3 regions of the Serratia sp. TSA_7 genome follow, and region 2 is predicted to be linked to each of the others. Evidence: predicted binding sites of a transcription regulator. Region 2 holds the regulator's gene; each other region holds the start of a gene.
What was found. The regulator LexA, encoded in region 2, represses DNA repair genes until DNA is damaged. The targets are predictions, from matches to a motif close to TNCTGTATGTACATACAGNA.
Positions count from the first base shown of each region.

Region 1: a site for LexA is predicted at 1,672-1,691, ahead of umuD (translesion error-prone DNA polymerase V autoproteolytic subunit). Genes of this name have one in related genera too.
Region 3: a site for LexA is predicted at 2,069-2,088, ahead of mutH (DNA mismatch repair endonuclease MutH). Genes of this name have one in related genera too.

Region 1 covers NZ_JBQZFU010000001.1:1,739,739-1,743,020, forward strand. The annotation lists gene ACUTQW_RS08290 (LacI family DNA-binding transcriptional regulator) at 1-998, opposite strand, end outside; gene umuD (translesion error-prone DNA polymerase V autoproteolytic subunit) at 1,232-1,654, opposite strand; gene ACUTQW_RS08300 (response regulator transcription factor) at 2,195-2,815, shown strand; gene ACUTQW_RS08305 (alpha/beta fold hydrolase) at 2,869-3,282, opposite strand, start outside.
Region 2 covers NZ_JBQZFU010000011.1:55,649-58,930, forward strand. The annotation lists gene plsB (glycerol-3-phosphate 1-O-acyltransferase PlsB) at 1-262, opposite strand, end outside; gene ACUTQW_RS23085 (diacylglycerol kinase) at 412-780, shown strand; gene lexA (transcriptional repressor LexA) at 899-1,507, shown strand; gene dinF (MATE family efflux transporter DinF) at 1,609-2,946, shown strand; gene ACUTQW_RS23100 (CsbD family protein) at 3,266-3,282, shown strand, end outside.
Region 3 covers NZ_JBQZFU010000002.1:74,959-78,240, reverse strand. The annotation lists gene ACUTQW_RS09300 (YgdI/YgdR family lipoprotein) at 148-366, opposite strand; gene ACUTQW_RS09295 (TerC family protein) at 538-1,254, opposite strand; gene mutH (DNA mismatch repair endonuclease MutH) at 1,350-2,036, opposite strand; gene rppH (RNA pyrophosphohydrolase) at 2,733-3,260, shown strand; gene ptsP (phosphoenolpyruvate--protein phosphotransferase) at 3,273-3,282, shown strand, end outside.

The DNA of each region.
Region 1 (3,282 bases), on a different contig from region 2:
ATGTGAATATTAACGCTGCTCTCTCGTATAATTAATCGTGAGACAATTTCATGCATTTCGATACTTTCCTGCCTAACTTGATTTTTCACCATTTGAAAGGCCAGGTGAGCAATTTCGCTTATCGGTTGTGCCATGCTGGTGATCTTTTTTGTTTGCGCCAATAAGGTGTTGTCGAAACTGGCGATGGCAATATTCTGAGGTACCGCAACGCCTTTTTCTTTTAACCCATCAATAATATAACTGGCGGCGACATCGTTATAAACCAAAAGACAGGAACAGGTTTTATGCTGCTTCGTTAATTTTTCGATGATGACATCAAGTATATTTATATGGCCTGATATTTTTTCTCCCACGCCTTTGGTTATCCAGAACTGGTTCTCTTTGGCTAGAGCCAGACCATGGCTGCTGATTTTTTTACTGTAGGAAGACACTTTTCGATTATCGACACCTTCCTGAGCAACAAAACCCAATGAGGTATGCCCCATTTGCATAAAATGTTCCGCAATGCTTTCCGCGCCTTTACCTTGGTTAATTGATACGGAGTTAAAAAAACGGGAAACCTGCGTTACGACTGCCACCGGAATGTTGGTGATCGTTAACCACTCAGAGAGTTCAGCCTCCACTTCTGTCGGTACCCACAGCAGGCTGTCGATCCCCATGCCGACCAAGGTATGGATAATTTGCTTATCCTGCTGCGGTTGATTCTGATGCGTTTTAACGATAACCGACTTACCAATGTATCTGGCCTCTTCTTCAAATGTCGCCAGCAGCTCACAGAAGTGAGGGTTAACCAGATTAGGCAATACCACGCCAATCAACCCGGAACATTTGCCGCTAAGTTGGAAAGCACTCTTGCTTGGCACATAACAAAGATAATCCATCGCATCACGCACCGCCTTGCGTGTTTCCGCCACTACGCTGGGGTGGTTATTTAAAACCCGCGATACGGTGGCGGTAGAGACCCCGGCTTTTTTTGCTACGTCTTTAATGGATGCCATGATGATTACTGCGTCTCCCTAACAATGGAACTCACTATAAAGTGTGACGGGAGTTGAAAATGCAAGCCAGTTCACATGTCGTTGTGTTACATCAAACCACGGCTTGCGCTCTCAATTTTATCTATCGCGGGGTTTTGTTGAGTAAATAGAACGTTGGGCCGCCAGCAGGTTCGGAACGCTGTCCTTCTGGTTTGATGCGCAGGTCGTCCAGGCCCGGGGTTTTAATTTCCCACTCACATCGCAGCATAAACAATAAAGGTGACCACGCCGAAAATCTCCAGCGCGTCTTCGTCACCGAAGACGATCGGCGAATAGGCCGGGTTCATCGGCAGCAGCCGCAGATCGGGGTGGCGCTGCAACTTTTTCACCGTGAACTCGCCGTCGATGGCGGCAATGACAATGTTCCCGTGCTCCGCCCGCAGTGAACTGTCGACGATCAGAAGATCGCCATCCTTGATGTTGCCCTCGACCATCGAATCGCCGCTGGCGCGTACAAAGTAAGTGGCGTTGGGGTGCCGCACCAGCAGTTTGCCGATATCCAGCCGGGCCTCCACATAATCCTGCGCAGGAGAAGGGAAACCGCAAGCCACGGGATCGGCAAACAGCGGCAGTGCCGGCGTGGTTTTATTGTCTTCGGAAGGGGAAATAAGCATCATAATGAACAACCTTACTTAACTGTGTTTTTATACAGTATCGCAAAGAATTTATAGCGTTCAAGTTGTTTACTTGAGGATCCCGGGAACCGATTGATGCCGTGGGAAATTTAGCTGCCCTGGCCGGCCGGCAACCTATCTGCATTTTCCCCCCTCAGGCATCAGTAAACACCTTTACCGCAAGAGTATACCATAGCTATAATGACATGATTTTTCACGTAAAAATTATCAATTTACTCTCGGTTTTCTTGTCATTTCAGCCAGTATGCTGACCGATGAGCAGGCCTTCGCACTGATATGATCGCTCTGTGTTCATCGTCTAAACTACAAGTCTTTATCTTTTTCATTGAGGTGTAACCCCAGCCTGAATGGCCTGCGGCGCAGAGCAGCCTGATTATCCCCCGCCATGTCTTCATTTTGACATCCGGATCGGGTTAATTAGGGGGGTAGCATGAGCGCATTTGCCGGCCGAAGAACGGGCGGACTGCGTGGGATTCCCTTGGGTACATGCCCGGTTGCAGGGCGTAATTGCAGAGGCAAGCTATGGAACATGTCGTTTATGTCGTCGATGATGACCATTCGGTCAGGCAATCTATTGTCAGGCTGTTAAACTCTGCCGGCTACAGTGCCGTTGATTTTGACTGTGCAGAGGCCTTTCTTTCACACGCCTTTCCCGCCATACCCGGCTGCATCATTCTGGATATGCGCATGCCGAGCGGTGATGGTTTCGCGGTAACCGACGCGCTGAAAGCCAGCGGCCGGGAAATGCCGGTGATCTTCCTTACCGGCTACGGCACCATCCCGCTGTCGGTGCAGGCGATGAAAGCCGGTGCGCATGAGTTTTTGACCAAGCCGGTCGCTTCCGACGATCTGCTGAAGGCGGTTCAGGAAGCCCTCAATCTGGCCGCGGAAAATTCAGATCAGTTGCGCGAGCATTACGAACTGAAACAGCGGCACCTCACGCTGACCCCGCGCGAACAGGAAGTGCTGGAGCTGACGATTAAAGGCTTGATGAATAAACAGATTGCCGCAGAGCTGGGCGTCAGTGAAATTACGGTCAAGGTACATCGTCGCCGGGTGATGGATAAAATGCAGGTGCGTTCTCTCGCGGATTTGGTGCGTCATGCCGAGCGGTTAAATCTCAGTAAATCCAAAGCATCCTGACAAATCGGCTCATGTGCAGGCATACAGGGAACCCCGCACATGAGCCATTTTGCTTAACGAGCTTGCAAGAACGCCAGCAGATCGTCGTTTAACCGGTCCTGATGCGTTACGGCAAAACCGTGAGGCGCATTGTCATACACCTTCAGTTCAGCGCCAGGGATCGTTTCAGCGGCCACTTTACCGGTGACGTCAATCGGAACGACTTGATCGTTGCTGCCGTGGATCACCAGCGTAGGCACATCAATCTTCAGCATATCGTCACGGAAGTCGGTTTCCGAGAACGCGGTCACGCACTCGATGGTCCCCTTCAGCGATGCCAGCAAAGCAATGTTCAGGGTCTGGGTCAATACGCCTTCAGAGATCGTCTGGCCGGCATTGATGCCGTAAAAAGGCACGTTGAAATCGCTGATGAACTGGGCGCGGTCTTTACGTAACCCATTGCGGATCCCTTCGAAAACGGACAAGTC
Region 2 (3,282 bases):
CGTCGTGAATAAACACATGGCTTGGCAGTACGGTGCCGTCTATCTCCAGCGGATTGAGGGGGTCGGGCAAATCCTGCGCCAGGCACTGGGTGCGCAGCGTCAGTAAATCCGCCTTGGAATTATAAGGTAAAACATACAAAATCGGCCGTGAGGGATCCAACCCTAACTCCGTGACCGGATCTGAAGGGATAACCTTACTTCTTACCAACAATTTAAGTGGTAAATTCAATAATTTATAATAAATTTTACGCCAACCTGACATAACAACGTGAAGCCTCTTGTTAGCAATGCGCCGCAAGCATACCAGAAACCGGGTAGCAGATCTGTGGTGTTGGAAAACCGTGAGCCGGGAGAGTTTCCTGACCCAAGCTCTATAATTATGACTTACCTCTGTGAAAGGCACTAAAAAACATGGCAAACCAAGCAACCGGCCTGACCCGTATTATTAAAGCCGCCGGCTACTCATATAAAGGCTTTTCTGCTGCCTGGCAGCACGAAGCCGCATTCCGCCAGGAGCTGGTGGCGACCGTGCTGGCTATCATACTGGCGATCTGGCTGGATGTGGGTGCGATAGCGCGCATTTTACTGATCGGATCGGTGCTGTTGGTCGTGATCGTCGAGATGCTGAACAGCGCGATTGAAGCCATTGTCGATAGGGTGGGCACGGAACACCACGAGCTTTCCGGGCGGGCGAAAGATATGGGGTCGGCGGCGGTAACGCTGACGATCATACTGGCGCTGTTTGTCTGGGGTTCGGTACTCTGGCAACACTTTGCCTGAGTGGAACGCTCCGTTGCGGCGGGGCGCTAATCCCTGATTTTTATTCATTCTTCGGTTCCCAAGCCGCGCTTACCTGTATATACTCACAGCAAGACTGTATAAACAAACAGGGGGCGGAATGAAAGCATTAACTACCAGACAACAAGAAGTCTATGATCTGATTCGCGATCATATTTCGTCAACTGGCATGCCGCCAACGCGCGCCGAGATCGCCATGCGTCTGGGGTTCCGTTCGCCAAATGCTGCAGAAGAACATCTGAAAGCGCTGGCGCGCAAGGGCGTGATCGAGATCGTCTCCGGCGCTTCACGCGGCATTCGCCTGCTGATGGAAGATGAAGAAGGTTTACCGCTGATTGGCCGCGTGGCCGCCGGTGAACCGCTGCTGGCGCAGCAGCATATCGAAGGGCACTATAAGGTGGATCCTTCTTTGTTCAAACCGAGCGCGGATTTCCTGCTGCGGGTCAACGGCATGTCGATGCGTGATATCGGCATCCTCGACGGCGATCTGCTGGCGGTGCATAAAACCCAGGACGTGCGGAACGGCCAGGTAGTTGTGGCGCGTATTGAAGATGAAGTTACGGTCAAACGCCTGAAAAAACACGGCAATGTGGTTGAACTGCTGCCGGAAAACAGCGAGTTCCAGCCTATCGTGGTCGACCTGCGTCAGCAAAATTTCACCATTGAAGGTCTGGCGGTCGGCGTGATCCGCAACGGCGACTGGATTTAATCGCTGCGCCTGAACGTTGTCCTCTGATTTAAATCGCCCCAGCTCTGGGGCGATGTCATTTCTGATTCATTCAAACCCTACCGCCACGGGAACATTTCACTATGCGCCTGCTTTCTGCCTTCACCAGCGATACTGATAAAGCCCTATGGCGCCTTGCGTTACCCATGATCTTTTCCAATATTACCGTTCCGCTGCTCGGGCTGGTGGATACTGCGGTGATTGGCCACCTGGATAGCCCCGCCTATCTGGGTGGCGTTGCTATTGGTGCCATGGCTACCAGCTTCCTGTTTATGTTGCTGCTGTTCCTTCGTATGAGCACTACCGGGCTGGCGGCACAGGCGCTCGGTGCACAGGATCCTCAGGGGTTGGCGCGCGCTTTTATGCAGCCGTTGTGGCTGGCGGTGTTGGCCGGTGTGGCGATTGTGCTGCTGCGCCACCCGTTGATCGATATGGCGTTGCAGATCGTGGGCGGCGATGGCGCGGTGCTGGAACAAGCGCGGCTATTCCTCGAAATCCGCTGGCTAAGTGCGCCGGCGGCGTTGGCCAACATGGTGATCCTGGGCTGGCTGCTTGGCGTGCAATACGTGCGTGCACCGGTGATCTTGCTGATTATCGGTAACCTGCTGAATATCGTACTGGATATCTGGTTGGTGATGGGGCTGGGTTGGAACGTGCAAGGGGCGGCGACGGCGACCGTCATCTCTGAATATGCCACCCTGCTGCTGGGGCTATGGCTTGCCTGGCGGGTGATGCGCATACGAGGCATTTCCGCGCCGATGCTGCGCCAGGCCTGGCGCGGTAATCTGCGGCGCCTGCTGGCGCTGAATCGCGACATCATGTTGCGTTCACTGTTGCTGCAAGCGTGTTTTGCCTCACTGACCATTTTCGGTGCCCGGCTTGGCGGCGACGTGGTGGCGGTAAACGCGGTACTGATGAATTTGCTGACCTTCACGGCCTACGCGCTCGACGGCTTTGCCTACGCGGTAGAGGCGCATTCCGGCCATGCCTATGGCGCTCGCGACGACAGCCAACTGCGCAAGGTATGGCGCGCCGCCTGTCGCCAGGCTTGTTTGGTGGCACTGGCTTTTGGGGTGCTGTATGCCGTTGCCGGGCAGCAAATCATCTCGGCATTAACCTCTTTACCCGAGTTGCGTACGCTGGCGAGCCATTATCTGCCGTGGCAGGTGGTGCTGCCGTTGGTCGGTGTGTGGTGTTACCTGCTGGACGGCATGTTTATTGGCGCGACCCGCGGTGCCGAAATGCGCAACAGCATGGCGGTGGCGGCCGTCGGCTTCGGCCTGACGTTGTTTACCGTACCTGTATTGGGCAACCACGGATTATGGCTGGCGCTGGCGGTGTTTCTGTCGCTGAGGGGCATTGCGCTGGGCTGGTTCTGGCACCGTCACCGGCTGCGCGGTACCTGGTTTAGGGGGCAATAAGACAGAGAGCTTTATAGATAATTGAGTAATTTTTCTTATGTTTTTTATTTATATTTGCTTACATGTTCCCAAGAGCCATTCCAGTCGGGTAGCACCTTGTTTGTTAGTGTCTTTTTCTGGTTAATTGTTTTTTTATGGCTTTTTATTCTGGTTTTTGTTTGGTTGTCGTTATCTGCGTCTACAATTAATCATGTGGCTGGCGAAATGAATGGGGGAGTGGCAACCCTTTGGTTGGCGGTAATAGACCATAAAAATTGCTTGGTTAGACGCCCGGTCAGCACAGTATCAAACTGATTTACGACAGGTTAACGGAGAGACTATGAACAAAGATCAAGC
Region 3 (3,282 bases), on a different contig from region 2:
TGAATCCATCCATGGAGGCTCGTATCGCGCGTCCATCCGCTCAACGGTCGGCTAAACTGCATGCTCCCCACCCGTCTCAAGCTTGGGGTGTAGCGGTATTAAACGCACTTATCAGACGCCTGGCTGTAACTTGAAATAGTAGAGGGATTAACGCTCGATGACCTGCGAAACCTGATCGCCGTTGATTTGGCGGTTGTTGCCTTTTTCATCTTTATAGCTGATCAGGCCGGTATCCTGATCGATCTCGGGTTTGCCCTGAGTCAGGATCATATTGCCGTCTTTGGTCGCCATCACGTAATCGCTGGAGCAGCCCGTCAGCCCGGCGGCGATCACCAACGCAGAAACTGCCATTACCCACTTTTTCATCCTGCCGATCCTCAATTATGTATGCAGAAAAGAGTCTTCTTCCAAGATTAGCAAACTCTGGATACCTCGTGTTTCGGATAAGTCCTTATCTTGGTAAGAGAAAGTATGCAGAAGAGTTGAAGGAAGGATAAAAATGCAAACGGGAGCGGCTTTCGCACGCTCCCGTAGGGGTTACTCCGGAGCCTGGTTTTTCTTGCCGCGCATCAGGTTGAGCGCTTCGACGGACATCGAGAAGAACATCGCAAAATAGATGTAACCTTTCGGAATATGTATCTGGAAGCTTTCCAGCATCAGGGTGAAACCCACCAGGATCAGGAACGCCAGCGCCAGCATTTTCACTGAAGGATGGCGGTTAACGAACTCGCCGATCGGCCGGGCGGCAAACATCATTACCCCAACCGCAATCACCACCGCCGCCATCATGATAAACAGGTGATCGGACAGGCCTACCGCCGTAATCACCGAGTCCAGGCTGAAGATGATATCCAGTAACATAATCTGCACGATGGCGCCGAAGAAGCCGTTCACTTTAGTGTGGTGCTCTTCATCGGACCCTTCGATAGTTTCGTGGATCTCTTTGCTGGCTTTCCAGATCAGGAACAGCCCGCCGAGCAGCAGGATAAGATCGCGCGCCGAGATGCTGTGGTCCATCACCGTAAACAGCGGGTGGGTCAGGCGGATCACCCAGGCGATGGAAGCCAGCAGCCCCAGACGCATCAGCATGGCGCCGGCCAGACCGATACGGCGAGCCTTGTTCTGCTGCGCTTTCGGCAGTTTGGCCACCACCAGAGACAGGAAAATAATATTATCAATACCCAGAATGATCTCAAGAATGGTTAGCGTACCTAACGCTAACCAGGCATTGGGATCCATAATCCAATCGAACATTGCCAAGCCACACCTTAATAAAAAGCAAAGGCTGAATTATACGCGTTTATTGGTACGGTGACACTGTTAGCTAAACATGGCTTAAACAAAGAGGATCATATTAAGAAATGTCTTGCCAATAACGCGCCGGTGAAGCTTTTTTTCAAATAAAAACCGCGCGGCAGCGTGAGGATAGGCTGGCCCTGTTCGCCGATGGCCTCGGTCAACGCCTTGCTGTTGGCCGCCTTGGGCCGCAGTTGCAGTACCTCTCCGTGACGAGCGGTGATCCGCTCCACGTGGCCGAGCACGATCAGGTCCATCAGTTCCTCCCAATCCCGGCGCAGCATCTCTTCTTCAGCGGCGCTCGGGCTCCACAGCAGCGGTGATCCTATGCGCCGCTGCGCCAGCGGGATTTGTCGCTCGCCTTCTACCGGTATCCACAATACCCGCGCCAGTTTATGGCGCACATGGCTGCTGGCCCAGGTAACGCCGCTGTTGCCGGTAAGCGGTGCTACACAGACGAAGGTGGTTTCCAGCGGCTTGCCGGCAGCGTCAATCGGGATGGTTTTCAACTCAATGCCCAGTTCGGGAAAATCCTGCTCCGGTTTGCTGCCCGCCATGGCGCCGAGGTACAGCTCAAGCAGCATGCCCACCCAACCTTTATCGCGTTTCAGATCCTTGGGGATCGGCAACTGGGCACGCGCGGCCAGTTCACCCAGGGTAAAACCGGCAAGCTGCTGCGCTCGTTCAAACAGCTGCCGTTCGTTTTCCGGCGGAAGGGGAAGAGGGGATAAAAACGCCATAATGCAAGTCCGTCAGATTTGGTTGAAAAATGTACTGCATTTGTGCACAGCGAACATCGGCTGGAAAAGACACGGGAATAGACTAATAGCAGCATGATTTTTCATGACTTTTTTTCTTCCGTCGCGCAGGAAACAAATTCCCTCCGGCGCTTGTGCACCTGAAGCCACCGACAATAAACAGGATCTTACACCTATTTATCCACAGATTTATGGGATAACCCAAATTTTTCCCGATCACTGGTTCGATTTACAGCCTTGACGCGGGCCTTTTTTTGCGAAATTGTCCGTTTTGTGCGTAACTCATACGGATAATCTGTGGATAAAAACGACGTTGGTGGATCTTTCGCCAGGGTAAGATCCTAACCGTGCACAGATCACATTTCTGCCCTGTCCATACCTGTTGATAATAATGTATCTTTTTGTTTTTATTAAAGTAATATTGAATTGGTTTTAACGGTGTTTTTAGGCTCGTCAGAGTTGTACCAGCTTATCCCTTGAGTTCTTCACACACCTATCCACAGAAAAAGTGAATAAAACCGCCGTGAAATCGCCTCGCATGTTTATAACTTTGCCATTATCTGTGAGTTATCCCAATGTTATCCGGTTTACGGCGCTGCAAAGCAGTGGTTTACCGCCTGTAGCTTGTGTGAAACAATCAGTACATCTATGCGAAATTAAGCTTATCGAGGTAGTCCGGTGATCGATGATGATGGCTACCGCCCGAATGTTGGTATCGTAATCTGTAATCGTCAGGGGCAGGTCCTTTGGGCTCGCCGTTACGGTCAACACTCCTGGCAGTTTCCCCAAGGTGGGATTAACCCTGGCGAAACCGCAGAACAGGCAATGTACCGTGAGCTGTTCGAAGAAGTGGGGCTGAGCAAAAAGGATGTGCGCATCCTGGCCTCAACCCGCAACTGGTTGCGCTATAAATTGCCAAAACGTTTGGTGCGTTGGGACACAAAGCCGGTATGTATCGGCCAAAAGCAGAAATGGTTTTTGTTGCAGTTAATGTGCAATGACGCGGATATCAATATGCAACGCAGTAGCACGCCGGAGTTTGACGGCTGGCGCTGGGTGAGTTTTTGGTATCCGGTACGCCAGGTGGTGTCGTTCAAACGCGACGTTTACCGCCGGGTGATGAAAGAATTCGCCGTCACCGTGATGCCGATGCAGGAGCAGGCAACACAGCGGCAGCCCCCCGCCTATCGCCGAAAGAGAGGTTAAGTTAAGCCGACTATGCTCACGC